Regions from separate parts of the Streptomyces tsukubensis genome, predicted to be linked through region 2. Evidence: riboswitches for the same ligand, from Rfam matches in the RefSeq annotation. Region 2 holds a riboswitch; the other holds the start of a gene.

Region 1 (15,048 bases), 1.5 Mb from region 2:
CGGCTGGTTCGCCTACTCCCCGCTGTCGGACGCCGTCCGCTCGCCGGGCGTCGGCGCCGATCTGTGGATCATGGGTCTGGCCTTCTCCGGCTTCGGCACGATCCTCGGCTCGGTCAACTTCATCACCACGATCATCTGCATGCGCGCACCGGGTATGACGATGTTCCGGATGCCGATCTTCACCTGGAACGTGCTGCTCACCGGTGTGCTGGTGCTGCTCGCCTTCCCGGTGCTGGCCGCCGCGCTCTTCGCGCTGGAGGCCGACCGTAAATTCGGCGCCCATATCTTCGACGCCGCAAACGGCGGTGCACTGCTCTGGCAGCACCTCTTCTGGTTCTTCGGCCATCCAGAGGTGTACATCATCGCCTTGCCGTTCTTCGGCATCGTCTCGGAGATCATTCCGGTCTTCTCCCGGAAGCCGATGTTCGGCTACATGGGCCTGGTCGCCGCCACCATCGCGATCGCCGGCCTTTCGGTGACGGTGTGGGCGCACCATATGTACGTCACCGGCGGTGTGCTGCTGCCGTTCTTCTCCTTTATGACCTTCCTGATCGCGGTCCCGACCGGTGTGAAGTTCTTCAACTGGATCGGCACCATGTGGAAGGGGTCGCTGTCTTTCGAGACACCGATGCTCTGGACCATCGGCTTCCTGATCACCTTCACCTTCGGTGGTCTGACCGGTGTCATCCTGGCCTCGCCGCCGCTGGACTTCCACGTCTCCGACTCGTACTTCGTCGTCGCGCACTTCCACTACGTCGTCTTCGGCACCGTGGTCTTCGCGATGTTCGCCGGCTTCCACTTCTGGTGGCCGAAGTTCACCGGCAAGATGCTGGACGAGCGGCTCGGCAAGATCACCTTCTGGACGCTGTTCCTCGGCTTCCACGGCACCTTCCTGGTCCAGCACTGGCTGGGTGCCGAGGGCATGCCGCGCCGGTACGCGGACTATCTGGCCGCCGACGGATTCACCGCGCTGAACACCATCTCCACGATCAGCTCGTTCGTTCTCGGTGCCTCCCTGCTGCCGTTCTTCTACAACGTGTGGAAGACGGCGAAGTACGGCAAGAAGGTCGAGGTCGACGACCCGTGGGGCTACGGCCGTTCCCTCGAATGGGCTACGTCCTGCCCGCCGCCGCGGCATAACTTCCTCACCCTTCCGCGGATTCGCTCCGAATCGCCCGCGTTCGATCTCCACCACCCGGAGATCGCCGCGCTCGACCAGCTGGACCACGGCGACACCGCCCAGATCTCCGGGAAGGAGGCCGGCAAGTGAAGATCCAAGGACGGATGTTCATCTGGCTGAGCGTCTTCATCCTCGCCATCGCCATCCTCTACGGCGTCTGGTCGAAGGAGCCGGCCGGTACCACCGCGCTCTTCATGGCCTTCGGCCTGAGCCTCATGGTCGGCTTCTACCTGGCCTTCACGGCGCAGCGGGTCGACGCGATGGCCCAGGACGACAAGGAAGCGGACGTCGCGGACGAGGCCGGCGAGGTCGGCTTCTTCTCCCCGCACAGCTGGGCGCCGCTCTTCCTGGCCTCCGGCGGAGCCCTCGCCTTCCTCTCGGTGGCGATCGGCTGGTGGCTGATGTACTTCTCGGCGCCGATCATCCTGGTCGGCATCTGGGCCTGGGTCTTCGAGTACTACCGCGGCGAGAACCAGAACCAGTAAACGGTCCGTGTCAATGACACACACCGGGCCCGGGTCCCCCTTCACCCAGGGGGACCCGGGCCTTCCCCTTTTGTACGCATCCAGCGCGCTCCCGGGAGGCGATCTTCCTACGGTGTGAGCTATGAACCAGACGCCCCGGTTTCGCACCGTGCTCCGCTGCTCCCTGCTGCTGGTCTCCCTCGGTGCGGTTGCGATCGCCTGCGGCGAGGCAGGCCCCGACCCACTGACCGTCAAGCCCTACGACGCGGCGAAGCAGGTCACCTTCAATACCCCCCAGGGGGGTACCAAGGTGAACCCCGACAAACCGCTCGAAGTCACCGTGAAGCGCGAAGAGGGCCGCATCACGGACGTGTCCGTGGTGGACGACACCGGGCACCACCTCGCGGGCGAGCTCTCCGCCGACGGGGTGCGCTGGCGCTCCACCGGCGCCCTGTCGGCCGGCGCCAAATACACCGCCCGGGTCGCCACGGAGAACCCCGAGGGCTCCCCGGGCAGCCGCAGCCTCACCTTCGCCACCGCCCCCGCCAAGGAGCAGCTGACCGTCGAGTTCGCACCCGAGAACGGCGAGTACGGCGTCGGCCAGCCGATCATCGCCGAGCTCAGCGCACCCGTGGACAAGGCCTCCCGCAAGGCCGTGGAGCGCGGTCTCAAGGTCGACGTCAAACCCGGTGTCGAAGGCGCCTGGCACTGGCTCAACGACGACGTCCTGCACTACCGCCCCAAGGAGTACTGGCCCGAGGGCGGCAAGGCCACCGTCACCAACAACCTCCAGGGCGTGAAGATCGCCAAGGGGCTCTACGGCGGCCCTCCCGGCGAACCCCTGAAGATGACCTTCGACGACCGGATGGAGGCCATCGTGGACGCCTCCTCCCACTGGATGACCGTGCTCCAGAACGGCGAGGTGATCCGCTCCGTGCCGATCACCACCGGCAAGCCGGGCTTCGCCACCCGCAACGGCGTCAAGGTCGTGCTCGGCAAGGAATACTTCGTCCGCATGCGCGGCTCCAGCGTCGGCATCGGCGGCTCCGAGGCGTACAACCTGCCCGTGTACTACGCCACCCGGGTCACCTGGAGCGGCGAGTACGTCCACGCCGCGCCCTGGTCCCTCGGCTCCCACGGCTACGCCAACGTCAGCCACGGCTGCACCGGCATGTCCACCCGCAACGCCGCCTGGTTCTACGAGAACTTCCAGGAGGGCGACCTCGTCGAGGTGATCAACAGCATCGGCGAGGACATGGACGTCTTCGGCAACGGATACGGCGACTGGAACATGGAGTGGCCGGAATGGCGCGAAGGCAGCGCCCTGAACGCCGATACGAAGCCCGACGGCAGCAGCGCCACCGACGCGGCCCGGCTGCGCCCGCGGATCTGAACCGCGGCCCCGATCACCCGTACGGCCCCACAACGCGCTCAGGGGGGCCGTACGGGAACCTCCGCGCCCCGGATCGCCCGGGGCACCGTATTCACCCGAAAAGCGGAACGGGGGCCCTGTGGCGGCCGCAGCCGCCGCAGGGCCCCCGGGAAGCACCCCGAAGGAGGGAACGGCCGCCCGTCAGGCCTCCACGGCGGTACGGGCGCGCAGCAGGGACGCCAGCGCGCCGGCCAGCTCCACCGGATCCACCGGCAGCGTCACCGCCGAGTCCGCCCGGCTCCACGTCGCCAGCCAGGCGTCCTGCGGGCGCCCGATCAGCAGCAGCACCGGCGGGCAGTCGAAGATCTCGTCCTTGATCTGGCGGCAGACGCCCATCCCGCCGGCGGGCACGGTCTCCCCGTCCAGCACGCACACGTCGATCCCGCCCCGGTCCAGCCGGGTCAGAACGGCGGGCAGAGTGGCGCATTCCACGAACTCGACCGGCGGCACATCGGGGGCCGGCCGCCGTCCCGCGGCCAGCCGCACCTGCTCACGGGTGTTGGCGTTGTCGCTGTAGACCAGCACGGTGGCGGTCGGCTGCATCGTTCCTCCGCGTCGTCGGACCCTGGTACCGATGGGGCGGATGCTACTCCGTCCACCACGGTGCGGACAGCCGCCCGCCGCCCGCTTTCCGGCCCGCGCGATGGGCCGTTCGAGCTGGGACGGGGCCGCTGACACACCGAACGGCACCCCCCGGAGTGAGGGCGGGATAAGCGACCGACATAATGTCGGTCGTGGCGACAGCAACGACAGTAGATATCGGGCACGCGCACCCGTCGGTCAATCGACCGAACCTCACCAGCGTCGGAACCATCATCTGGTTGAGTTCCGAGCTGATGTTCTTCGCGGCCCTCTTCGCGATGTACTTCACTCTGCGTTCGGTGACGGGTGCCGACTTCTGGAGTGAGCGGGCGGACCTTCTCAACTTTCCCTTCTCGGCGACGAACACCACGATCCTGGTGCTCTCCTCCCTCACCTGTCAGCTCGGCGTCTTCGCCGCCGAGCGCGGTGATGTGAAGAAGCTCCGGACCTGGTTCATCGTTACCTTCATCATGGGCGCGATCTTCATCGGCGGCCAGGTGTACGAGTACACCGAGCTGGTCCAGCACGGTCTCTCGCTGAAGTCGGACCCGTACGGTTCCGTCTTCTACCTGACCACCGGCTTCCACGGACTGCACGTCCTCGGCGGTCTCATCGCCTTCCTGCTGGTCCTGGGCCGCACCTACGCGGCCCGGCGCTTCACCCATGAGCAGGCCACCTCCGCCATCGTCGTGTCCTACTACTGGCACTTCGTCGATGTCGTCTGGATCGGCCTCTTCCTCACGATCTACATGATCAAGTAATGGGGCGGGCGGTCCGCCGCCCGACGCACGAGCCGCTGCCGGCGGCAGACCGCCCGGCGGCCCGCAGACAGACGCAGTCAGATGCAGACAGACACAGTCCAGAAGCACGACGCAGAAAATCCTGACACCGGGGTAATCCGTGAAAAAGCTCTCCGCACGACGACGCCATCCGCTGGCGGCGATCGTCGTCCTACTCCTCGCGCTGGCGGCCACCGGGGGGCTGTACGCCGCGTTCGCGCCCGCGGACAAGGCACAGGCTGACGAAACCGCCCAGTCCCTCGCCATCGAGGAGGGCAAGAAGCTCTATACCGTCGGCTGCGCGAGCTGCCACGGAACGGGCGGTGAAGGTACGACCGACGGTCCGAGCCTGGTCGGCGTCGGCTCCGCAGCGGTCGACTTCCAGGTCACCACCGGCCGTATGCCGGCCCAGCAGCCCGGCGCCCAGGTGCCGAAGAAGCCTGCCATCTACACCCAGGCCGAGGTCGACCAGTTGGCGGCCTACATCGGTGCGATGGGTGCCGGTCCGGTCACGCCGACCGAGAAGCAGTACAGCCCCACGGGCGCGGACGTCGCCAAGGGCGGCGACCTCTTCCGTAACAACTGCGCCCAGTGCCACAACTTCTCGGGCAAGGGCGGCGCGCTCACCGAGGGCAAGTACGCCCCCACCCTTGAGGGCGTCAGCGCCAAGCACATCTACGAGGCCATGCAGACCGGCCCGCAGAACATGCCCTCCTTCCCCGACGGCATCATGCCCGAGCAGGAGAAGCGGGACATCATCGCCTATGTCCAGGAGATGAACGACAGCCAGGCGGAGAGCCCCGGTGGTCTCTCCCTCGGTGCTCTCGGCCCCGTTTCCGAGGGTCTCTTCGCCTGGGTCTTCGGGCTCGGCGCGCTGATCGCAGTTGCCGTCTGGGTCGCGGCCCACACCGCTAAGGCCAAGAAGTCATGAGTAGCCAAGACATTCCAGAAGAGAACCTGCCGCACGAGCAGGACGGGGGCGGCGCTGCCGTCACCCCGCACGGGACCGGTTCCGCCGACCCGTTCGCCGACCCGGGACTGCCGGCCCACAAGCCGCGTATCCAGGACATCGACGAGGCCGCAGCCAAGCGCTCCGAGCGCACCGTCGCTCTGCTGTTCACGCTGTCGATGCTGGCGACGGTGGGCTTCATCGCCTGCTACGTCATCTTCCCGGTCGACAAGATCGTGTACATCTTCCCGTTCGGCCATGTGAGCGCGCTGAACTTCTCCCTCGGTCTGACCCTGGGCGTCGCCCTCTTCTGCATCGGCGCGGGCGCGGTCCACTGGGCCCGCACCCTGATGTCCGATGTCGAGGTCGCCGACGACCGGCACCCGATCGAAGCGTCCCCCGAGGTCAAGGCCCAGGTCATGGCCGACTGGCGGGCGGGCAACGAGGAGTCCGGCTTCGGCCGGCGCAAGCTGATCCGCAACACCATGTTCGGTGCGATGGCCCTGGTGCCGCTCTCCGGTGTGGTGCTGCTGCGCGACCTCGGTCCGCTGCCGGAGAAGAAGCTCCGCTCCACCCTGTGGGCCAAGGGCAAGCAGCTCATCAACATGAACACCAATGAGCCGCTGCGTCCCGAGGACATCACGGTCGGTTCGCTGGTCTTCGCGAGCCCCGAGGGCCTCGACCCGCACGCCCACGACTGGCAGATTCAGATGGGCAAGGCGGCCCTGATGCTCGTCCGGATCAAGCCGGAGGACATCAAGGACAAGCGCGAGCTGGACTGGTCGCACGACGGCATCGTCGCCTTCTCCAAGGTCTGCACCCACGTCGGCTGCCCGATCAGCCTCTACGAGCAGCAGACGCACCACGTGCTGTGCCCGTGTCACCAATCCACCTTCGACCTCTCCGACGGCGCCCGGGTCATCTTCGGCCCGGCGGGTCACCCGCTTCCGCAGCTGCGGATCGGTGTGAACGCCGAGGGCAACCTTGAAGCGCTCGGCGACTTCGAGGAGCCTGTCGGTGCCGCCTTCTGGGAGCGCGGATGAGTACTACGACCGATAACAAGCAGTCCGTGGACGACCGCAAGGCACCCGCGGGCGAGCGGGTCGCCGACTGGGCGGACGGCCGGCTGGGGATCTACTCCCTCGCCAAGGCCAACATGCGGAAGATCTTTCCGGACCACTGGTCCTTCATGCTCGGCGAGATCTGCCTCTACAGCTTCATCATCATCATCCTCACGGGTGTGTATCTGACGCTGTTCTTCAACCCGTCGATGAACGAGATCGTCTACGAGGGCAGCTATGTGCCGCTCCAGGGCGTGAAGGTGTCCGAGGCGTTCGCCTCGACCATGGACATCAGCTTCGACGTCCGCGGCGGTCTGCTGATCCGCCAGATCCACCACTGGGCCGCGCTGATCTTCGTCGCCGCGATGATGGTCCACATGATGCGCGTCTTCTTCACCGGCGCGTTCCGCAAGCCGCGCGAGGTCAACTGGCTGTTCGGCTTCCTGCTGCTGGTCCTGGGCATGTTCACCGGTTTCACCGGCTACTCGCTCCCGGACGACCTGATCTCCGGCACCGGTGTCCGCTTCATGCAGGGCGCGATCCTGTCCGTGCCGATCGTCGGTACGTACATCTCGATGTTCCTGTTCGGCGGCGAGTTCCCCGGGCACGACTTCGTGCCGCGGTTCTACTCGATCCACATCCTGCTGCTGCCCGGCATCATGATGGGCCTGCTGGTCGCCCATCTGATCCTGGTCGTCTACCACAAGCACACGCAGTACGCGGGTCCCGGCCGGACCAACAAGAACGTCGTCGGCATGCCGCTGCTGCCGGTCTACATGGCCAAGGCCGGAGGCTTCTTCTTCCTGGTCTTCGGTGTGATCGCGGTGATCGCGGCGATCGCGACGCTCAACCCGGTCTGGTCGGTCGGTCCCTACCGGATCGACCAGGTCTCCACCGGCGCGCAACCCGACTGGTACATGGGCTTCGCCGAGGGTCTGATCCGAGTGATGCCGGGCTGGGAGATCAACGCTTGGGGCCACACCCTGGTCCTGGGCGTGTTCATCCCGCTGGTGATCTTCCCGCTGGTGCTGGCCGCGATCGCCGTCTACCCGTTCATCGAGTCCTGGGTCACCGGCGACAAGCGCGAGCACCACATCCTGGACCGCCCGCGCAACGCCCCGACCCGTACCGCCTTCGGTGTGGCCTGGCTGACCGCGTACTTCATCATGCTGGTCGGTGGTGGCAACGACCTCTTCGCCACCCACTTCCATCTGTCGATCAACGCGATCACCTGGTTCGTCCGGATCTTCTTCTTCGTGGGACCGGTCCTGGCGTTCATCATCACCAAGCGCATCTGCCTGGGTCTCCAGCGCCGCGACCGCGACAAGGTGCTGCACGGACGCGAGTCCGGCATCATCAAGCGGCTGCCGCACGGAGAGTTCATCGAGGTGCACGAGCCGCTCAGCCAGTCGGATCTGCACACCCTCACCGCGCACACCCAGCACCAGCCGCTCGAAGTCGGCCCCGAGGTCGACGAGAACGGCGTGCGCCGCAAGATCTCGCCCGTACAGAAGTTCCGCGCGAAGCTCAGCAAGGGCTTCTACGGCGAGGGGAACCAGATCCCCAAGGCCACGCGCGAGGAGTACGAGGAGATCGCCGCGGCCCATGGTCACGGCCATGGCCACGGTGAGCACGAGGAGGTCACCAGCGGCAAGCACTGACCGCTGACCGACCGCTGAAAGCGTCGCCACGGCAAGAGCCCCGTCCACTGCCCGGACGGGGCTCTTTGCCGTACCCGGCGCTGGATAGGGTGGGCGGTATCCCTTACTCACGATGGACCCGGGAGCGGACCATGAACGTTGTGACCCCGGCAGGCGGCGACAGCGTGGCGGCCCACTCCTGGCCGGCCGTACTCGACTCCCTGCTCACCAACCACGACCAGAGCGCGGACGCCACGGCCTGGGCGATGGACCGCATCCTGAGCGGGGAGGCGACCGACGCGCAGATCGCCGGTTTCGCGGTGGCGCTGCGGGCCAAGGGTGAGACCGTGGCGGAGATCTCCGGTCTGGTACGGACGATGTACGAGCACGCCCATCTGATCGACGTGCCCGGGCCCACGGTGGACATCGTCGGCACCGGCGGCGACGGCGCGAAGACCGTCAACATCTCCACGATGGCGTCGATCGTGGTCGCCGGGACCGGCGCCAAGGTCGTGAAGCACGGCAACCGTGCCGCCTCCAGCGCCTCCGGAGCCTCCGACGTCCTGGAGAAGCTCGGCGTCAATCTGGAGCTCACGCCCCGGCGGGTCGCGGAGGTCGCCGAGGAGGCGGGCATCACGTTCTGCTTCGCGGTGAAGTTCCATCCGGCGCTGCGGTACGTCGCGGCGGCGCGGAGGGAACTCGGGATCCGGACCACCTTCAACTTCCTCGGCCCGCTGACCAACCCCGCCCGGGTCGGGGCGCAGGCGACGGGCGTCGCCGACGCCCGGATGGCCCCGATCATGGCCGGGGTGCTGGCCGAACGGGGCTCGTCGGCGCTGGTCTTCCGCGGCGACGACGGCCTCGACGAGCTGACCACCACGGCGACGTCCCGGGTCTGGATCGTCCGTGACGGCACGGTACGGGAGGAAGCGTTCGACCCCCGTGACGTCGGCATCGACCTCGTCCCCGTCGAAGCCCTCCGCGGCGCCGACGCCGCCTACAACGCGGAGGTCGCGACCCGGGTGCTCGCGGGGGAGCGGGGGCCGGTACGGGACGCGGTCGTGCTGAACGCGGCGGCGGCGCTGGTCGCGCTGGCACCGACGGACGAGCCCCTGACGACCCAGATCGCGGCGGCGGCGGCGCGCGCGGCGGACTCCCTGGACTCGGGAGCGGCCTCGGCGACGCTGACCCGCTGGATCCAAGCCACGAAGTAGCCTCCGGCCCGGCCGAGGACCAGGGCCCCGAGCCCGGAGCCGCTCGGCCGGCGCCCCTCGGGTCCGCGAGACCCCGGGCGCCCCGGCCTTGCGGGCGAGCACCCCGCCCGGCCGGGCCTCGACGGCGAGCGCCGTGCTCGGCGGGGGCCGATTTCAGGCCGCAAGCCGTCCGTGGCTTGTCGCGCAGTTCCTCGCGCCCCTTAGGACCTCGACCGCACCCTGCCGGAGAAGAAGAGCCCAGGCAGCGCTACCGGTTCAGGGGCGGGGCGATCATGAAGGGGCGCGAGGAACTGCGCGAACGGCCCACGGCGGCTCGGAGCCGGAATTCGGCCCTCGCCGAGCTCGTCGCCGACTGCTTGGCGCGGTTGCGGCGGGCAATGAGCAGGGTCCCCGCCCTGTTCCGTCCCGGGCGCCCCGGGGTGCCGCCCCCTGATGCGTACCCGCGCCGAGGGACGGTCCGGATAGCGGACGGGGGTTGCGAGGTCGCAGGCTGTCGCATACGGTTTGGGCCAGGTCATGAGTGACAGCGACTACGGCCCCGGCCCGCTGTCCGGCAACCCTCCGTCCGTGGCGGGGTGCCCCGGGTGAAGACCAGGCCGTGGGCAGCGAGGCCCGCGGCAAGCGCGGACCCCTGCGACACCCTGGGGTCCTGGTCCTCAAGGGAGCAGCCTCGTGAGCAAGCGAATGCGATAGGGCTTCGTAGCCCCTTCTTCAGCACATCCCCGTACCCCGGAACGCCGTGCGCCCGAGCACCACGCGCCCCTTCCGTCTGCCGTGCGGGGCCTTTGAAGCCTTCATTCCGCCTGCCCTCCCGGGAGAGTTCGTCATGTCCGCATCCGTGTGTCCGCAGCCCGTCGCCACCACCGCCACCGCCGCGACCACCCCCCTCCCCGTACTCGGCAGCGATGTCACCGTCCCGCTCGTCACCGGCGGCGAAGTGACCTACGCCGCGCTCGACTACGCCGCCAGCGCCCCCGCCCTCCAGCGGGTCTGGGACGACGTCGCCGCCTACGCGCCGTACTACGGCAGCGTGCACCGGGGCGCGGGCTATCTCTCCCAGCTCTCCACCGACCTCTTCGAGAACAGCCGCCGCACCGTCGCAGAGTTCCTCGACTGCCGCGACGGCGACCAGGTCGTCTTCACCCGCTCCACCACCGACTCCCTGAACCTCCTCGCCGCCGCACTCCCCGCCGACTGCCAGGTCTTCGTCTTCGAGACCGAGCACCACGCCTCGCTGCTGCCGTGGAGGGATGCCCGGGTGACCTACCTCAACGCGCCGCGGACCCCCGGCGATGCCGTCACCACCCTGGAGCGGGCCCTCGCGGACCGGGACCCGTACGGCCCGGCGCTGGTCTGCGTCACGGGCGCCTCCAACGTCACCGGCGAGCTGTGGCCGGTCAAGGAACTCGCGGCCGCCGCGCACGCCCACGGCGCCCGGATCGTCCTCGACGCCGCGCAGCTCGCCCCGCACCACCCGGTCTCCGTCCAGGAACTGGACGTCGACTGGGTCGCGTTCTCCGGACACAAGCTGTACGCGCCCTTCGGCTCGGGCGTCCTCGCGGGCCGGTCCGACTGGCTGCGCGCGGCCGATCCGTACCTCGCGGGCGGCGGCGCCTCCCGCAAGGTCGCCCGCCGCGCCGACGGCGGCGTCGAGGTGGAGTGGCACACGACGGCCGCCCGCCACGAGGCCGGTTCACCGAACGTCATCGGCGTCTATGCGATCGCCGCCGCCTGCCGCGCCCTCACCGAAGCCGGCTTCGACGGTCTGGTCGCCCGGGAGCAGGCGCTCGTCGCCCGCGTCCGCGCCGGCCTCGCGGAGGTCCCGGAGGTCAAGGTCCTCTCCCTGTTCGGCGACGACGCCCCGCGGGTCGGTGTGATCTCCTTCGTCGTCGAGGGCTGGAACAGCTCCCACTTCGCGGCCGCGCTCTCCGCCGAGTACGGCATCGGTGTCCGCGACGGCCTGTTCTGCGCCCACCCCCTGGTCCGCACCCTGCTGGGCAGCGACCCGCAGGACCCGGGTGAGTGCGGTGCCCCCGAGGCCGAGCCGGGGGAGCGGTCGCTCAACGCCATCCGGGTCAGCTTCGGCGCCGGTACGCCCGACGAGCACCTGGACCGCTTCATCGGCGCCGTCCGTGAGCTGGTCACCGACGGCGCCCGCTGGACCTACCGCACCGAGGACGGCAGGTGCGTCCCGGACCCCGGGACCGTGCCCGCGGCCACCGCGCCGACCGGCTGACGCTCCGGGATCCGCGTCCCGATCAGCACCATCCGCAGCGCCCGCTCGGTCGCGTCGGTGAGGAACTCCCCGCCGCGGCCGAGGGCCTCGGTCAGGGTCACCGGAGCCGGCAGGATCGCGCTGTACGCGTCCACCCCCGCCGACCGCACCTGGTGCGCGCCCTCCCCGATCGTGCCCGCCAGGGCCAGCACCGGACGGCCGTACCGCTTGGCCCGCCGGGCGACCTCGGCGGGCACCTTGCCGCGCGTCGTCTGGTGGTCGAGCGCCCCCTCCGCGGTGAGCACCAGATCCGCCCGGGCCAGCCGGGCGTCGAGGTCGAGATGGTCGAGCAGGACCTCGAACCGGGGCAGCAGCAGGGCGCCGAGCGCCGCGAGCCCCGCGCCGAGCCCGCCGGAGGCGCCCGTCCCCGGGCCCTCGTACAGATCGGCCCGGACGCCCAGATCGCGGGTGAGGACGTCCGCCCAGTGCTCCAGCGCCGCCGACAACTGCTCGACCTGCTCGGGCGTCGCCCCCTTCTGGGGGCCGAAGACCCGGGCCACCCCCCGCTCACCGCAGAGCACGTTGAACGGATTGCAGGCGACCCGGATATCGGTACGGCCGAGCCGAGGGTCGAGACCGGAGACGTCGATCCGGTCCAGCCGGAGCAGCTCCCGTCCGCCGTACGGGAGTTCCGTGCCGTCCGCGGTGAGGAGCCGCGCCCCGAGGGCCTGGAGGGCGCCCGCACCGCCGTCGGAGGTGCCGGAGTCGCCGCAGCCCACCAGGATCTCCCGGGCGCCCTCGTCGAGCGCGGCACGGATGAGTTCACCGACGCCGTAGGTCGTGGTGGCGGCCGGGTCCCGCAGATCGCGCGGCACCAGCGACAGTCCGGCGACCGCGGCCATCTCCACCACGGCCGTGTACTTGTCGAGCATCGCGAAATGCGTGGCGACCGGCCGGCCCGTGGGCCCGGTGGCGGTCAGCCGGACGAGCCGCCCGCCGGCCGCCGCGGCCAGCGCCTCGGCGGTGCCCTCCCCGCCGTCCACCAGGGGGATGAGGTCGATCTCGGCACCGGGCACCACCCGGCGGACCCCGGCTGCGATGGCGTCGGCCGCGGACTGGGCGGACAGGGACTCCTTGAAACCGCTGGGTGCGACGGCGAAACGGGTCAGCATCGTATGAACTCCCGGTACGGGTGAGGAACAAGTGAGGGTGAGGGGGGCGGACCGGCCGCGGCTCAGGGGGTGACGGGAACGCCGACCAGCGGCCAGACCGCCACCGCGAACAGCAGCACCAGCGCGGCGGTCATGGGCGCCAGCACCGCGGACATCCGCAGCAGATCGCGAGGGGTGTACGTGGGGATATCCGGTATGTCGGAGTAGAGGGTGACGGGCTTCGCGGAAGCGGGCAGCGTATGGCAGAACCCGGCGGCCGCCGTGGACGCCAGCGCCGCCGCCACCGGATTGACCCCGGCGCCCACGGCCGCCGCCACGACCAGCGGCACCAGCACCGACGAACGCGCCGAACGGGACTGCAGAACGAGGTGCGCCAGCGTCGAAACGATGACCACGACGGCCAGGAAGGCCCATGCGGGCACATCCAGCGGCACCCCGCCGACCAGCCACTTCGCGGCCCCGGAGTCGGCCAGCGCCACACCCATCGCCATCGTCGCGGCCATGAAGAGCAGCATCGACCAGGGCACGGTCTTCAGCGCGTCCTTCAGCCTGACGGTCCCCAGCGCGGGCGACGCGGCGACCACCGCGCCGATCAGCGCGACCACGGCCGGCGGCACCCGGTGCAGCGGTTCGCTGCACCACAGCGCCACCACGGTGGCCAGCAGCAGCGCACAGCGCGCCTCCGCCTGCGACCAGGGCCCGGTCACTGGAGCCTCGGTGTGCTCCTGGATCTGCTCGGCGGTGATGTGCACGGGGCCGGTACGGTCCGCCCGCTTCGTGGTCGTGAACAGCACCACCTCGGCGGCCAGATGGGAGGAGACGATCGCCAGCGGCAGCCCGATCAGCAGCCACTCGGCGAAACCGATGCTCTCCCCGGTGGCCTCCCAGAGCACGGACACGGTGATCAGATGGGCACCCGCACCGATGAGGGTCGCCACCGCGGAGAGCAGGATCACCGTCGGGAACAGCAGCGCCAGCATCACCACCAGCCGCTTCCGGTCGGACAGCGCCTTCGCCAGCGCGATGAACACCGGCAGCGCGAGTGCGGCCCGCCCGGAGGTCGCGGGCACTGCGAAGGCCGTGACCACCAGCGCCGCGGTGGTCAGATGCACCAGTTGGCGGACCGTTCGGGCGCCGGTGACCAGAAAGGCTGCGGCCCGGCCGGCGAGCCCGGTCCTGGCCACCGCGGCGGCCAGGACGAAGGCGCAGATCAGCAGCCAGACGGTGTCGTCGCCGAGGGTCCCGAAAAGGGTGTCACTGGTGATCACCCCGGTCGCCGTGAGCGCCAGCCCCGCACCCAGCGCGATATAGGTGTCGTCGATCGGGGTGCCGATCCACGCGCAGGTGGCGATGGCGAAGACGCCGAGGGTGATCCGGGCGTCGCCGCCCAGTCCGGGGAAGTTGCCGGGAACGACGAGCAGCGCGCAGATGCTGAGCGCCACACAGAGGGTCGCGGCCTGTCGCAGGTTCAGTGTCACGGAATAGAGGTTTCATCCGCGCGGTGAGCACTTCATGAGCCGATGATGAAAGGAACTTCACCAAGCCGTACGGCCGGGAGCGCATCGCGGCACGGGGGGTGACGCGCGAAAGCCGTACGGCGTGTTCACCGTACGGCTCCCGATGGATGCGCCCCCTGCCGCGCCGGGTTCACTCCGGCAGGCGGTAGCCCATGCCGCGGACCGTCTCCACCCGGTCGGCCCCCAGCTTCTTGCGCAGCGCCCGGACGTAGACGTCGACGATGTTGGACCCGGGGTCGAAGTCGTACCCCCAGACATGGGAGAGGATCTGCTCCCGGGACAGCACCTGCCCCGGATGGCGCAGGAAGAGTTCGAGCAGCACGAATTCACGGGCCGTCAGATCGACCATCCGCTCCCCGGAGCGGGCCCGGCGGGTCCGCAGGTCGAGGGTGAGTTCGCCGTTGCGCAGCACGGTGACCTCCGGCGCCCGGGCGGCCGTGCGCAGCCGCAGCCGCACCCGGGCCAGCAGCTCCTCGAAGCGGAACGGCTTGGTCATCCAGTCGTCGGCGCCGCCCTCCAGACCGGCGACCGTGTCCCGTACGGAGTCCCTGGCCGTCAGCACGATCACCGGCACCGACACCTGGGCCTCGCGCAGTTGGCGCAGCACGGTGAAGCCGTCCCGGCCGGGCAGCCCGATATCGAGGACCACCAGATCGAAGCCGCCGGTCACGGCGTAGTCGTAGGCCGCGTCCCCGTCGTGGACGACGCTGGTGGTGAAGCCGTTGGCGCGCAGTCCCTTCTCCACGAACGACGCGATGCGTTCCTCGTCCTCGACGATCAGTATCCGGCTCACGGGGTCGCTTCCTTCTGGAGTACGAGAACGAAGGTGGCGCCGCCGCCTTC
Region 2 (15,048 bases):
ACGGAGGGGGCCATTTCGATGACCGAGGGTCAGCGCCGCGGACCGCGGGGCCCGGGGCCGCCGGCGGGGGCGTACGCCCGCGTGCGGAGCCGGGCGGTCAGCCGCCGGCGACTGCCGGGATGATCGAGATTCCGGCGCCGTCGGGGGTCGCGGTCTCCAGCCCCTGCTCGAACCGGACGTCGTCGTCGTTGACGTACACATTGACGAAGCGGCGCAGCTTCCCCTGGTCGTCCAGGACCCGGGCGGAGATCCCCGCGTGGTTCTTCTCCAGATCGGCGATGACCTCGGCGAGGGTCGCGCCCTCGGCGGCCACCTCGGCCTGTCCGCCGGTGTAGGTGCGCAGGATGGTCGGGATGCGAACGTTGACGCTCATGGGTGGTGCCTTCCTCGGGCGGTGGCCCGGGCTCGGTGGACGGCTCGGCGGTCGGAAGCGGCGGCGGGAGGTCCCGGACGGCCCCGGCGGGTCAGCGGCCGGGGCGCTGCCGGGACTGCGGCCGGTCAGTGGGTGGCGAGACCCGCCGCGCGGAACGCGTCCAGGCTCGGCCGGATGGTGGCGGTGGGGCCGCTGGTCGCGGCGACCGCGTCCAGCGTCTTGAGCCCGTCGCCCGTGTTGATGACGACGGTGGTCGCGGCGGGGTCCAGCACCCCCGACTCCAGCAGCTTCTTCGCCACCCCGACCGTCACGCCGCCCGCGGTCTCCGCGAAGATCCCCTCGGTCCTGGCGAGCAGCTTGATGCCCTCGACGACCTGCTCGTCCGTGACGTCCTCCACCGCACCGCCGGTGCGCCGGGCGATGTCCAGGACATAGGGACCGTCCGCCGGGTTGCCGATGGCGAGCGACTTGACGATGGTGTCCGGCTTCACCGGCCGGACCACGTCGTGGCCCGCCTTGTAGGCGGCGGAGACCGGCGAGCAGCCCTCGGCCTGCGCGGCGATGATCCGGTACGGCTTCTCCTCGACCAGACCGACCTTGATGAGCTCCTGGAGCCCCTTGTCGATCTTGGTGAGCTGGGAGCCGGAGGCCACCGGGACGACGATCTGGTCCGGGATCCGCCAGCCGAGCTGCTCGCAGATCTCGTACGCCAGGGTCTTGGAGCCCTCCGCGTAGTACGGCCGCAGATTGACGTTGGTGAAGCCCCAGCCCTCGCCGATCGGGTCGCCGATCAGCTCGGAGCAGAAACGGTTCACGTCGTCATAGGTGCCCTCGATGGCGACGACGTCGCCGCCGTAGACGGCAGCCATGACGACCTTGCCCTGCTCCAGGTCGTGCGGGATGAAGACGCAGGACCGCAGCCCGGCGCGGGCGGCGGCGGCGCCCACGGCGCCCGCGAGGTTGCCGGTGGAGGAGCAGGAGAGGGTGGTGAAGCCGAAGGCGCGGGCGGCCTCGACGGCGATGGCCACGACCCGGTCCTTGAAGGAGTGGGTCGGGTTGCCGGAGTCGTCCTTCACATACAGCTCACCGGTGACGCCCAGCTCGGCGGCGAGCCGGTCGGCCTTCACGAGCCGGGTGAAACCGGGGTTGAGATTGGGCTTGTCGGCCACGTCGGCGGGGACGGGCAGCAGGGGCGCGTAACGCCAGATGCTCTCCGGGCCGGCCTCGATGGCCTTGCGCAGCGCCTCCGGGTCTCCGGTGGGCAGCTCGTAGGCGGCTTCCAGGGGACCGAAACAGGAGGCACAGGCGAAGCTCGGACTGAGCGGGGTGCGCTCTCCGCACTCGCGACAGGAGAGCGCGACGGCGGGACCGAGATCCACTGAGGGGGCGGCGGGGGCGGTGGTGGTGTCGGTGGTGCTTGCGACGGTCTGCGCAGCCATGGAGGCGAGGCCCTTTCTCCTCATCTTCCTCATGGCGCATCTCGCCATGAGACGGATTTGGCACCTTCCCTAGCCGGGAGCCTCGCGGCGTGGACGGGCGCTGTCCGCTGCTGCGGATCGCACTGTCACGACGGAGACCGGCTGGAGGGTTGCCGGGGCTTCAACGGGCCGTTTCCCTCTGCCCCTCTGGATGAGCGGTATTTGATTGTTGAGCAAGTTGAACGCCGGACCCCGACATGCGACGGTCATCCGCGTTGTTCAAGACTGTAACTGAAGGTCCGGACGGTTGAGATAGTCGTCCGTACCGCGAGATGGATCACACGGGCGCGTCCGGACGCGCACGGAAGGCACCCGGACCCCCCCTCCCGTACGCCCGGAAGGACGTGGGAGGCATCCCGACGGTTGAGGAGTAGAGCACGTGCTCGAAGAGGTAGAGCGCTGGCTGGCGACGCGTTCCTGGTCGGCGGCGGACCGCCCGCTTCCGGCGCTGCTCGCGGCCAAACGGGCGGCCGCGCCCTCACCGACGGTGAGCGTCGTGCTGCCCGCGCTCGATGAGGAGGCGACGGTCGGTGACATCGTCACCGTGATCCGCCGGGAGCTGATGGAGAAGGTTCCGCTGGTCGACGAGCTGGTGGTGATCGACTCGGGCTCCACCGACCGGACCGCGGAGGTCGCCGCGGCGGCCGGGGCGCGGGTGGTCCACCGGGACGCGATCCTGCCGCGGATACCCGCGCTGCCGGGCAAGGGGGAGGTGCTGTGGCGCTCCCTGATGGTCACCCGCGGTGACATCGTCTGCTTCGTCGACGCCGATCTGCGGGACTTCTCGGCGGATTTCGTCTCCGGGATCGTCGGCCCGCTGCTGACCGACCCCGAGGTGCAGTTCGTCAAGGCGATGTACGACAGGCCGCTGGGTGAAGCCGCAGGCCAGGGTGGCCGGGTTACCGAGCTGGTGGCGCGGCCGCTGCTCAATCTGCACTGGCCGCAGCTGGCGGGGGTGGTGCAGCCGCTCGGCGGTGAGTACGCGGCCCGCCGCTCCCTGCTGGAGCGGCTGCCCTTCCCCGTGGGCTACGGGGTGGAGCTGGCGCTGCTCGTCGACGCGCTGCACACGGTGGGTCTGGATGCGCTGGCCCAGGTGGACGTGGGTTCCCGCAAGCACCGTCACCAGGACGGACGGGCGCTGGGCCGGATGGCGGCGGCGATCTACCGGACGGCGCAACTGCGGCTGTCCCGGGGGCAGTTGGTGCGGCCGGTGCTGACGCAGTTCGAGCGGGGGGCGGACGGGTTCGTACCGCGGACCCATGCGGTGGACACGGAGGAGCGGCCGCCGATGCGCGAGATCGGTGAGTATGCGGCGCGTCGCGCGGCATAAGCGCCGGTTTCCCAGTCAAAGGGCTGAATATCTTATGTATGACTTATACCCGTATTGCGCAGCCCCGGCGTCCCTCGGCCCCGGCGGCGGCGCCCGTCTCCGTACGTCCGCACATCCCACGCGGCCGTGCCCCGTACCGCAGACCGCCCGCACGGCGCCCGGGCCGCAGGCGCGGCCCCGGACGGGTCCGGGGCCGCGCGGTGAAGCTGGCCGGACTGCTGGCCCTGGTGGTCCTGGTGGTCCCGGCGGCCCCGATCGCCCGCGCGGACACGCCGGGCCCGGCCGCCGGGACCGAAGCGGTACGGGTCCTTCCGGACCCGGGCCGCGCCGTCGCGCCCGGTCCCGCCGGTGTCACGGACGCGGTGTCCGGCCGGGAGGGACAGGCCGGGACGGCGCCCCGCCCGGCCGCCCGACCCGTAGCGGCGCCCGGTCCCGCCGCCCGGGCCGAGACGGTTCCGGCGCCCGCCGCGGCACCCGGCCCCGCCGCCGAGCTTCGCCCCGCCTTCTATCCCACCCGCGCCCCCGCCGCGGGGACCGCCCCCGGCGGACGGCCCGTCCCGGTCCACCGGGCGCCCCGCGCCGTGACCCCGGTCCCCCGGATCACCGTCGCGGGAGCGGTTCCGGCCGTCGGCGCCCCCGGGGCACCGGTCCTCGCACCCACCGGCCGCAGCCGCGACGGCGAGCGGATCTGGCTGCTCGGCGGCCTCGCCACCGCCCTCGCCGCGGCCGGGGCGATCGCCGTCGTCGCGGCGCGCGGACGGCGTGAACCGCGCCACGACGGGCGAACGGACGTTTGAGCCGGCGCCCGGAAGGCTAGGTGTTGCGACATGGTCCCCGAGCCCCCCGCCGCCCCGGCCGACGCTGCCCGCGACCGCTCACCCGCCCCCGGTTCCGCCCGGGTGCTCGTGGCGTCCAACCGCGGACCCGTCTCCTACACCCTGCGCGACGACGGCACGCTGGACGCGAAACGCGGCGGCGGGGGCGTCGTCTCCGGACTCTCCGCCATCGGAGCCCGCGACGACGCCCTCTGGGTCTGCTGCGCCCTCGGCGACGGCGACCGCGAAGCCGTCCGGCGCGGCATCGGCCGGGGCGAGGACGGCGTCCTGATGCTCGACATCGACCCGGACGTCCACTCCGACGCGTACAACGGAATCGCCAACTCGGTGCTGTGGTTCATCCACCATCTGCTGTACCAGACCCCGCTGGAGCCCGTCTTCGACGACGGGTTCCGCCGCCAGTGGCGGTCGTACGAGACGTACAACCGCGCCTTCGCCCGAGCGCTCGCGGACCGGGCCGCCGACGGCGCGGCCATCCTCGTCCAGGACTACCACCTCGCGCTGGTCCCCGGAATGCTCCGGGAACTCCGCCCCGACCTGCGCATCGGCCACTTCTCCCACACCCCGTGGGCACCCCCGGACTACTTCCGGCTGCTCCCCGACGACATCGCGGAGCAGCTGCTGCGCGGACTCCTCGGCGCCGACCGCACCTGCTTCCTCACCCGCCGCTGGGCCGACGCCTTCACCGCCTGCTGTACGGAGGTGCTGGGCCCCGACGCGCTCAAGGGCACCCGGATCGGGGTCCACGGCCTCGGCGCCGACGCCGGTTTCCTCCGCGAGCGGGCCCACCGCCCCGACGTCGAGGAACGGATGACGGCCCTGCGCGAGCAGATCGGCGGCCCCGACCGGAAGACGATCGTCCGGGTGGATCGTACGGAGCTGTCGAAGAACATCGTCCGGGGTCTGCTGGCCTACCGGCATCTGCTGGCGACCCGCCCCGAATGGCACGAACGGGTCGTCCATGTCGCCTTCGCCTACCCGTCCCGCCAGGACCTCGCCGTCTACCGCGACTACACGGCGGAGGTGCAGCGCCTCGCCGACGCGGTCAACGACGAGTACGGGACGCCCGGCTGGACCCCGGTCGTGCTCCATGTGAAGGACGACTTCGCCCGTTCGCTGGCCGCCTACCGGCTCGCGGACGTGGCCCTGGTCAACCCGATCCGCGACGGTATGAACCTCGTCGCGAAGGAGATCCCCGTCGTCTCGGACGCGGGCTGTGCGCTGGTGCTGTCGCGGGAGGCCGGGGCGTACGAGGAACTGGGCGCGGACGCGCTGGTGGTGAACCCGTACGACGTGATCGCGACGGCGGCGGCGCTCCACGAGGCGCTGACCCTTCCCGCGCAGGTACGGGCGGACCGCACCGCCCGCCTCGCCGCCGCCGCGACGGCCCTCCCGCCGCAGCGGTGGTTCCTGGACCAGCTGGAGGCGCTGGCCCCGGAGGCATAGCCCCGGGGGCTCAGCCCTGAGGTCCCAGCGCGTCCGCCAGGGACGACAGGAAGGAGACGACCGCCGCCGGACCCGCCAGCAGCAGGTCGGCGCGGTCCGCCAGCTCGGTGACCTCCGTACTCCCGCTGCACACCAGCACACCCGCGAGACCGTCCGAGCGGAGCTTCTCCACCGCCGCGTAGGCGGGCAGGTCGCCCAGATCGTCCCCCGCGTACAGCACGGACTCCGCGCCGACCTCGTGGACGTACTCCGCGAGCGCGACGCCCTTGTCCATCCCGGGCGGCCGCAGCTCCAGGACCATCCGGCCCGGCTCCAGGACCAGTCCGTGCCGGGCCGCGAGGGTCGCGAGGGGCTCCCGCAGGGCCTCGAACGCGGCCGCGGGGTCCTCGGCCCGCCGGGTGTGGACCGCGACCGCCTGCCCCTTCTCTTCGATCCACGTGCCGTGCCAGGCGCCGAACCGGTCGAGATAGCCGGGGAGTTCGGCGCGGACCGCCGCCACACCGGGATGCGGGGCCGGGGTGTTGACCGTACCGCTGACCGCGTCCCAGCGTTCGGAGCCGTAGTGCCCGAGTACGACGAGATGCGCGAGCCCGTCGACCCCGGCGAAGCCGCCGTACCGCACCGCGACACCGGCCGGACGGCCGGTCACCACGGCGACATCGCCGACCAGGGGCGCCAGCCGGGCGAGCGCGGGCGCCGCGCCCGGATGGGCCCGGGCCTGCTCCGGATCGGGGACGATCTCGGCGAGGGTGCCGTCGAAGTCGAGGGCGATCACGGCCTTCTCGGGCCGGGCCAGCAGCGCGGCGAGCCCGTCCCGGCCGGCCGGGGTCGACGGCCGCGGCAGACCGTGGCCGGGTGACGGTGAAGCATCCGGGAAGTGCGGAGAGCTACCCATGCGACAGACCCTATCGGCGTGTGCGTTTCTCGTCTCTGACACGTCGGAGCCGGTTGACGGTCACCGGGTCGTGGGCCAGCGCCCGGGGGTCGTCGAGCAGGGCGTTCAGCAACTGGTAGTAGCGGACGGGCGACATCCCGAGCTGCTCCCGCACGGCCCGCTCCTTGGCACCGGGCCCGCTCCAGGACCGCCGCTCCATGGCGAGGACGGCCCGGTCGCGGTCCGGGAGGCCGGGAGCCGGGGAGCCTGCGGCGTCCGGAGGGGGAGCGGCGGGGTCGTTCATACGATCCAACATAGGCCCCGGGTCCGACACCCGGCATCCCGGCCTGCGGGAGCGGACCCCGGCCTTCCGGCCTGCGGGAGCACGCCCCGCCCTCCCCTCCCCGTCTTCTGCTCGCCTTCCCTCGCCTACTCGCCGCTCTTGATGTCCGCCTGCTCCGCCACCCGGTCGATCGCGTCCAGCACCGCCTTCGGATTGCCGCCCGGGGCGACCGCCTTCCCGATGGACTGCTTGATCTCGGCGCTGACCGCCGCCCACGACGTCTTGCCGACCGGCGGCAGGACGGACTTCGGCAGCGGCTCCAGGAAGTTCTTCAGATCCCCGTACTTCGGATCGTCCTCCATGGCCTGGGACGCGGACACCGTCACCGGCAGCAGATTGTTCTGCCCGGCGAAGGCGAGTACGTTCTCGTCGCTGAAGACGAAGTCGAGGAACTTCCCGGCCTGGACGCGGTTGCCGTTCTCCTTGAACGCCATGATCCAGTCGGCGACACCCATGGCGTTGTACGGAGTGCCCTTGGGCCCCGGTATCGGCACCGTACCCAGGTCGACTCCCGCCTTCCGGGCGATCCGCAGCAGCGACGGATGCCCGTTCAGCATCCCCACCTCGCCCCGCGCGAACGCCGCGAAGGCCATCTTCCGGTTGAGTTCGGCCGGGGCGACGGGCCCGGTCAGCTTCCGGTCGACGAGGTTCGTCTTCACCCAGGAGACGGTCTGGATGTTCCGCGCGGAGTTGATGTCGTAGCTGCCACCGCCGACCGTGTACGACTCACCCGCGCTGAGCAGCCAGTTCATGGTCTCGGCCTGGGCCTCCTCGGGCCCGAGGGGCAGCGCGAAGGGGTATTCGGCATCGGTCTTCTCCTTCAACTTCTCCGCTGCGTCGCGGAGTTCGTCCCAGGAGGCCGGGGCCTTCTCGATGCCCGCCTCCTCGAACAGCTTCTTGTTGTAGAAGAGCAGCCGGGTCGAGGCGACGAAGGGTATTCCGTACGGTGTCCGGCGGTGCTCTCCGGCCTTGGCGAGGGGCGGCAGGAAGTTCGCCGCGGTCTGCAGCGAGAGCATCCGGTCGACGTTGTAGAGCTTTCCCGCGGCGGCGTAGTCCGCATAGGCGCCGATCTGTGCGATATCGGGCGCCTTCCCGGCCTTGACCATGTCCTGGACCTTGCGGTCCACGTTCGTCCAGGGCTCGATGTGCACATCGACGTCGATCTTCGGGTTCTTCTCCTCGAAGCGGGCCGCGAGCTTCGCCCAGTACTCCTTGCTGCTCTGGCCGCCGTCCACGTCGTAGTCGGCCGCGACCAGGGTGAGCGTGGTGTGGGAGGGCCCGTCGGACCCGCAGCCCGTGAGGCCGGCGGTCAGCCCCAGGGCCACGGCCGCGGCCGCCGTCCGGCCGTACCGGAATCCTGGCCGGCGTCCGTTTCGGAAGAGGTGCTGTCGCACAGAGGGTTCCCCATCTGGTTGCCGGAGCCCGCCGCGGGTACGGCCGCGGGCCGAGGTGAGGTGCCGCTCGCGCTGCTTCGCGCGGTCTCCTGTTCCGGGGGGCACACGGTTCGCGGGAGCCTCTCGGTCCCTTCGAACTCGCCCGGAATGACGTGCGATTGTTCACCAAGTCTTTGCAGAGGTCTATGCCACAGGGTCTCCTTTCGGCTACGGGTGGGTCACCGGTCCGGGCCACCGGTCCAGACCAATTCGACGACCTGCGGGGACACTCCGCGACACCGTTGCCGCCCGGGCCGACCTGCTGCTATGCACGGAGTGCCGAGTGGTCATCTATGCGCAAGGAGCCCGACGCATGTCCCGTACGACCCCGCCGTCCGCCGCCCCCTCCCGCACCGCCGCCGAGATAGCGACTCAGCCCGATTCCTGGCGCCGTGCCGCCGGGGCCGCCGAAGGTTTCGGCGGGCTGCCGCGGGCGGGTGAGCGGGTCGCGGTCACCGGATGCGGTACGTCATGGTTCATGGCCATCGCCTACGCGGCCCTGCGCGAGGCCGCGGGCCTCGGTGAGACCGACGCCTTCGCCTCCTCGGAGTTCCCGGCGGGCCGGACGTACGACCGTGTCGTCGCGATCACCCGCTCCGGTACGACGACGGAGGTGCTGGAGCTGCTCACCGCGCTGAAGGGCCGGATCCCGACCCTGGCGATCACCGCCGACCCGGAGACTCCCGTCATGGAGGCGGCCGACACCGTCGCCGTACTCGACTGGGCGGACGAGGAGTCCGTGGTCCAGACCCGGTTCGCGACCACCGCGCTGGCGTTCCTCCGGGCCGGACTCGGTGAACTCCCCGCCGGGCTCGGCGTGAAGCCCGTCGCGGACGCGGCGGTCGACGCCGAACTGGCCCTGACCGAACCGCTGCCGGAGGCGGTCGTGGCCGCCGAGCAGTGGACGTTCCTGGGCCGGGGCTGGACCTACGGGCTGGCCCTGGAGGCGGCGCTGAAGATGCGGGAGGCGGCGGGCGCGTGGACCGAGGCGTACCCCGCGATGGAGTACCGCCACGGCCCCATCTCCATCACCGCCCCCGGCCGCGTCACCTGGACCTTCGGCCCGCTCCCCGAGGGCCTGGCGGCGGACGTCGCGGGCGTCGGCGGCACCCTGGTCGCCAACGCCCCCTGCGACCCCCTCGCGGACCTGATCCGCGCCCAGCGCCTGGCGGTCGCCCTGGCGGAGGCGAAGGGGTACGACCCGGACCGGCCGCGGAACCTGACGCGGAGCGTGATCCTGGGCTGAGGGGTCTCCCGAGCCGGGTCAGGGCCGGGTCAGGGGAGGCGGTCGGGATCGCAGGGCGGCTTCACGGCCACCGGCGCCCCCGACTCCACCCCGTTCACCGCGGCGGCACCGAGGGCCCGGGCGGCCTCGTCCCGGGTCTCGGTGTACCGGAACTGCACGATCCAGTTCCCGGCGGTCGCGATGCGGTACGGGATGTCCTCCTCCGCGAGCTTCATCAGCAGCCCGTACTCGCGGTCCGCGGCCGTCCGGTAGTGGACCAGCCTGATGTCGTAGTCGTCCCTGTGCGCGTCGCACGGATCGTCGGTCTTCCAGGCCCGGGACCGGCACGCGATCCCGTCGTCGACCTTCTTCCGTCCCGTACAGCCCACGGCCCGGTCGACGGCGGCGGCCAGGGCTTCCAGATCGGTGTACTGCGGTTTCACCGGGATCTCCGGAAGCTTCCGGAGCGGCGGGAGGACCCTGCCCCGGGTCGCCTCGGCGACCTTCCGCGCATAGCGCGTGGTGTCGCCGACGACGACCCGGACGAACCAGTTCCCTCCGGCGACAAGGGTCTGGGGGAAGGGCGGATCACGCCGGGAGAAGATGGCGTCTCCGATATCGTCCGCGCCGATGACCTCGGTGTTGTACACCGAGATCTCGTTCTCGATGGTCCTGCCGTCGTCCTCGAAGGTGCAGCGGGCATTGCTGCCGCCGTTCCTCGGCAGCTCCCCGCGGTACTGCACCTTGCAGTCCAGGCCGGCCGTGACCAGGGCCGCCACGACCTCGTCCGCGGAGACGTACCGGACGTCCCTGGGCACGTTCGACGGAATCGGCACGGGTGGGCTGTCGGCGGGACCGTCGTCGAGACCGCAGGCGGTGAGCACGGACACGAGCAGAAGGCCGACCGCAAGGCGCGCGGTCCTCCTCATGAATCAGCCTCCCGGGCGGGGTGTGGGCGAAGGGCCGGGACTCGGCTCCGGGGTGGGCGGGCAGGGGTTGTCGTACATCTGGTCCTTGGTCGGCGGCGGCGGCATCAGCCCCGGCTCGTAGACGACCGGTTCACGCTCGCCCGTGCCCTTGCCGTCGGCGCTGTCGGGGCGGATGACGGAGTCCACGGAGACGTCCGTGCCCGCGGGAGCCTGCGACTTCACCTGATCGAAGGCCTGGGCGCGCTGCTCGGGGGTGAGGGCGTTCCACGCCATCGCATCGTCGAGCTGCGGTTCGATCCGGTCCCAGTTGTTGGCCCGTGGCTTGATGGCGCCGCCGCGCTGGTCCGACTCGTCGCCGTACCGCTCGTTGCTGTCCCGCATCTGCGGAGTATCCGCCGCGTAGAGCAGGAAGAGATGTTTGTCGGTGGCCGCGCCGTGCTCGTTCTCCTTCAGCGCCGCCAGATGGTAGGCGGCGAGCCGGACACTGAGTTCGGGGTCGTTCTCGATGAGTACGGCCAACTCCTGGTTGGAGAGATCCTTGATGTCGCGGTCGTCGGTCAGCATGAACTTTCCCGGATTGTCGATGGCGACCTGGCGGGCCGAATCCGGCTTGATGTGCACGATCCCCAAAGACTTGTCCTGAACCTGGCCGCTCGCGATCGCGGCCCAGTTGGCGAACCGCCCGAACTCGGACCAGATGCCACGGCCGCTCGGGTTGAAGTTCTGGTACCACTGCTGCTCCTGCCAGAGGATCGCCAGCAGCAGCTTCCGGGACATGCCGGTTTCCCTTGCCGCCCGGTCGACGGAGGCCAGAACGCTCGGCGGCACATTGAGGGGATGGACGCCGTCCAGCCCTCCGGACAACCGCAGGGCGATCGCCAGCGGACTGTTCGGGTTCAGCGCCTCCCGCGCCATGTTCGCGTCGCCGAGCTTCGTCATCCCCTCGAAGGTCCGCATATCGCGGGCGGCGTTCCGGTCGACGAGGCTCGCCAGGGCCAGCGCAGCGGAGATGGTGGTCGACGCACTGTCCACCGCCTTCTGTACCTCCTCCTGGGAAACGCCCGGCTTGTCGACGCCGGGCACAACGCGCCCGCTCTCCTGAACCGTGAGCCCGTTCCGGACCGCGTAGTCCACGCCGCTGCGGAGGTCCCGCTGCGCCGTCGTGATCGTCTCCGCCAGCCCGTCGTACGTCTTCGCCAGGGCCCGCAGCGCGACCGCCGCGGCCTCGTAGTCCCCGGCGTTCCGGTGGAAGGCATCGCGGGCCCCGCGCGCCGCATCCCCGGACCAGCACTTCTTCAGCGTCTGTCCGATCTCGTCCCGGGCGAACGCGCCGAGCGCCTCGCACTGCTGGGCCGCGCGGATCACATCGGCGGCGGCGTCACGCCACTTCTGCGGCTGAGCGGTGTCGAGTTCCTGTACGGAGACCATCAGGACTCCTCCAGCAGCTCGGCGTTGAGCCGGATCCGGGTGGCGACGGAGACATCGTCACCGATCAGCTGGTCCATGGCGGCGGTGACCGAGTTCGCCGCGTTCTCCGCCATCCGCGCCAGCTCCCTGAGCCGCTTCTGCCAGGCCTCGACACAGACATTGCTGGCGCCGCCGGCCTCCCAGCCGGAGTGCACCCGGCCGACCGCGACGGCATCGTCGAGCTGCGACTTTCCCTGTGCCTCGGCCTGGACGGTGTAGAGCTGTGACGTCTTCGCCCGGATCGGCCCGTCCTGAAGCCCGAGATCCCCGGCGGCGGGCCCAGGCCCCGAGCCGGGCCCGGCGGACGCGAGCTGCATACCGGCGGCGGCCTCGCGCCGCCGTAGCGCGTCCTGCTTCAGCTGTGCCCACTCTTCCTCGAATGACATGCGTCCCCCTGACGACACGTGCATTGCGCTGAATCGGCCACCGACCCTAACCGGCCGGACGCGGCCGCCATGAGTGCTTTTCCCGACAAGCCTGTGACCCAAGCGTCAGGAGGACGGGGAGGGGGCTACCTCCCCGGGGAGGGGCCCGGGCGCTACGTCCGGGGCGCAGCGGGGGCATGCGTACACCGTGTACCCCGGGCCGCTGCCCCGCTCGATATGCCGGACGGGGACGGGCGCGTAGGTCGGCCGCCCGCAGTCGCAGCAGATGGCGTTCCGGGCGGGCGGGGGCAGTTCGGTGAGCCCTTCCCGGGTCATCACCCGACCCCCTTCGTTCCGGCCGTCATCCGGGAAACGCACAGACGCGCGAACACGTCCGGGATAGGGTCCGTCACGTTCATCAGCTCCTTGGTGAGAGACGGCTGATGGGCCGTGCCCCCGGACGTTGGCGCGTCGCGGGGGTCTGCCCGTTTCTGCTGTTCAGACGGCTGTGTCGCGGGCGATGACCTGGGTGCGGACCCGGCTCGCGATCTCCGCGATGCAGGCCCCGCAGGCGTACAGATCGCCGGTGGCGGCGGGCGTGTGGACCGAGCCGACCCAGAGGACACGGACTCCGGCACGGCGGCAGTACAGCCAGCAGTCGCCGGTGGTCCAGGCATGGCCGTCGTCGGTACGGGCGGGGCCGGGCCACGCTTCCCGCCAGGGGAAGCGCGCGGCGCCGGCCCGCTTCACCCCTGACATGCCCGCCGGTGCTCGACGCCCCGGTCGATGACGGCCGCGAGGGCGAGCGCGACATCGGGCATACAGCGCCCCAGCTCGACGAGCGGGATGGGATCGGTGGCGGCGTACGCACAGGGGTCGACCCCGAGTGAGGGCAGCCGCACTCCGGCCCGCGCGAGTGCCTCCCCGAGGGTGTCGAAGGCCTCCTCGGCCGCCCTGATCTTCTCCGCCGCAGCGATGCGCTGCTGGTCCCTGTCCTTCGCCATGCGTGGTCGCTCCTATCCTGATATTTCCCCCGTTTGCCTGTATGTCATACGGGAGTTGAGCTACGGTGCGTATCCCGAGCGTCACCGAGCTTGGGCCCGGACCTTGCGCGCGAACAACGTAGACGGATGCTCCTTCCACACCGTCCGGGGCAACTTCCACACGGTTGGAAGGGGGCGTCATGCCACCGAGAAAAGCGACAACGGGCCGGAGTCAGTCACCGCGTCGGCGGTTCGCAGAGGAGTTGAAGGCCCTGCGAGTCGAGTCGGGCGAGAGCCTGCGCAGGCTGGCCGAGCGGATGGGCTGGGACTGGTCCCTGTTCGGCAAGATGGAGAACGGAGAGACGATCGGCGGCCCGGAGGTCGCGCTGGCGCTGGACCAGCACTATGGGATGAAGGGTGGGCTGCTGGCGCTGTGGGAGCTGGCGCTGGGGGACTCCACGCAGTTCAAGGAGCAGTACCGCAGGTATATGAAGCTGGAGGCAGAGACTGCCAGCCTCAGCCACTTCTCGGTGAGCACCATTCACGGCCTGCTCCAGACCGACGGCTATGCCACCGCCGTACTGTCGGCGGGCGGCGCCAGCGGTGTGGAATTAAGCCAGCAGGTCGAGGCGCGAGCGAGCCGACGGGCGCTGCTGATGGGCGACGGAGTACCGCACTTCCGCACGATCCTGTCGGAGGCGGTGCTCCGTACTCCACTGGCAGACCCTCAGGAATGGCGGGCCCAGTTGGAACACCTCCTCGCCATGGCGGATCACCCGAGGATCACCCTCCAGGTGCTGCTCCAGACCGCGGGTGTGCACGGTCTCGACAGCACGGACGTGATGTTCCTGCGGCTTCCCGGCGGCCAGTCCGTGGCCTACACGGAAAACGCTCACCGGGGCGAACTCATCGAAGAAAGCACATCCGTTGACCGTCTCCAGGTCGCATACGATGCCGTACGCGACTTGGCGCTGTCCCCGGCCCAGTCGCGGACATTCATCCTGCGGATGTTGGAGGAAGTGCCATGCGACGACGCCCCACCTTCGACCTGAGTGCCGTCACCTGGCGCAAGAGCAGCTACAGCAATCCCGACGGCGGCGCCTGCCTGGAGGTCTCCGACGGCCTTCTGACCGCCGCCGACTGGTTCAAGAGCAGCTACAGCAACTCGGACGGCGGCGCCTGCGTCGAGATTGCCGCGAACCTCCCCGCCGTCGTCCCGGTCCGTGACAGCAAGACCCCCGACGGCCCGGTCCTGGTCTTCCCGGCCGGCGACTGGTCCGCCTTCGTCACGGCGGTCAAGAAGGGCAGCCTCCCCTCCTGACCCACAGCACGCCCGTCCGGGCCCGGCGGATCCCCCGCCGGGCCCGTTCGTATGCGTGCAGCCGTTCCATCCGTTGCCGCATCACAACACTTCGTGACCATGTCACCGGACCATGACAACGTCGTCCGGGCCCGGCGACGTCGCTATCCCCACGTCTCGCAGCCCCCTCATAGTGAGTGAGCAGGCACCGAGCGGCCGAAAGAACTTCGGCCCGAACGCCAATCCACCAGGGGGATTTCATGTCCGGCACCCGTCGTAAGGCTCTTCTCGTCTCCGCAGCCCTCGTCAGCGGCGCGCTGCTGATGACGGCGTGCGGGGAATCGGACAAGGCGGCGGGGACCGGTGCTGCGAAGGACGCGGCGGCCGCCGCTCCGGCGGGGAACGCGGCCGGGGCGACCCCGAACGGCTCGACGGCCGAGACCTCCGACAAGGGCTCCGAGAAGAGCGCCGACAAGGGATCGGACAAGGGCTCCTCCGGCCAGGGCACGGACAAGAGCACCGACAACGGCGGTGACAAGGGCGGCGCTTCGGGCCAGGGCCGGGACGGTTCCGGCGTCGACCGGGGCGACGGCGTTCGGGTGCCGGTCCAGCAGAGCTGCGGCGCCAACGACCTCTCGTGGAGCACCCGCTCCGAGTCCCAGGCCG

Evidence for each region. A riboswitch is a leader RNA that binds a small molecule or an ion and turns the genes downstream of it on or off. The one in region 2 is predicted to bind S-adenosylmethionine.
Region 1: another riboswitch for S-adenosylmethionine. It lies ahead of B7R87_RS07200 (aminotransferase class V-fold PLP-dependent enzyme); the one in region 2 lies ahead of thrC (threonine synthase).

What each region holds. Positions count from the first base shown of each region.
Region 1 is NZ_CP020700.1:1,946,854-1,961,901, reverse strand. Features, by position in the region: gene ctaD (aa3-type cytochrome oxidase subunit I) at 1-1,270, shown strand, start outside; gene B7R87_RS07240 (cytochrome c oxidase subunit 4) at 1,267-1,665, shown strand; gene B7R87_RS07235 (L,D-transpeptidase) at 1,787-3,037, shown strand; gene B7R87_RS07230 (DNA-binding transcriptional response regulator) at 3,218-3,619, opposite strand; gene ctaE (aa3-type cytochrome oxidase subunit III) at 3,802-4,419, shown strand; gene qcrC (cytochrome bc1 complex diheme cytochrome c subunit) at 4,559-5,368, shown strand; gene qcrA (cytochrome bc1 complex Rieske iron-sulfur subunit) at 5,365-6,429, shown strand; gene qcrB (cytochrome bc1 complex cytochrome b subunit) at 6,426-8,108, shown strand; gene trpD (anthranilate phosphoribosyltransferase) at 8,240-9,301, shown strand; SAM riboswitch class IV at 9,814-9,931, shown strand; gene B7R87_RS07200 (aminotransferase class V-fold PLP-dependent enzyme) at 10,128-11,537, shown strand; gene B7R87_RS07195 (glycerate kinase family protein) at 11,465-12,688, opposite strand; gene B7R87_RS07190 (SLC13 family permease) at 12,751-14,166, opposite strand; gene B7R87_RS07185 (response regulator transcription factor) at 14,336-14,998, opposite strand; gene B7R87_RS07180 (sensor histidine kinase) at 14,995-15,048, opposite strand, start outside.
Region 2 is NZ_CP020700.1:3,424,752-3,439,799, reverse strand. Features, by position in the region: gene B7R87_RS13570 (MoaD/ThiS family protein) at 98-373, opposite strand; gene thrC (threonine synthase) at 499-1,812, opposite strand; SAM riboswitch class I at 1,830-2,009, opposite strand; gene B7R87_RS13560 (glucosyl-3-phosphoglycerate synthase) at 2,231-3,181, shown strand; gene B7R87_RS13555 (hypothetical protein) at 3,382-3,978, shown strand; gene B7R87_RS13550 (alpha,alpha-trehalose-phosphate synthase (UDP-forming)) at 4,009-5,463, shown strand; gene otsB (trehalose-phosphatase) at 5,474-6,358, opposite strand; gene B7R87_RS13540 (DUF3263 domain-containing protein) at 6,369-6,641, opposite strand; gene B7R87_RS13535 (ABC transporter substrate-binding protein) at 6,767-8,074, opposite strand; gene B7R87_RS13530 (SIS domain-containing protein) at 8,427-9,359, shown strand; gene B7R87_RS13525 (hypothetical protein) at 9,389-10,267, opposite strand; gene B7R87_RS13520 (hypothetical protein) at 10,271-11,695, opposite strand; gene B7R87_RS13515 (apurinic/apyrimidinic endonuclease family protein) at 11,695-12,120, opposite strand; gene B7R87_RS13510 (hypothetical protein) at 12,598-12,858, opposite strand; gene B7R87_RS13505 (hypothetical protein) at 12,846-13,103, opposite strand; gene B7R87_RS13500 (helix-turn-helix domain-containing protein) at 13,283-14,134, shown strand; gene B7R87_RS13495 (DUF397 domain-containing protein) at 14,107-14,403, shown strand; gene B7R87_RS13490 (DUF4232 domain-containing protein) at 14,643-15,048, shown strand, end outside.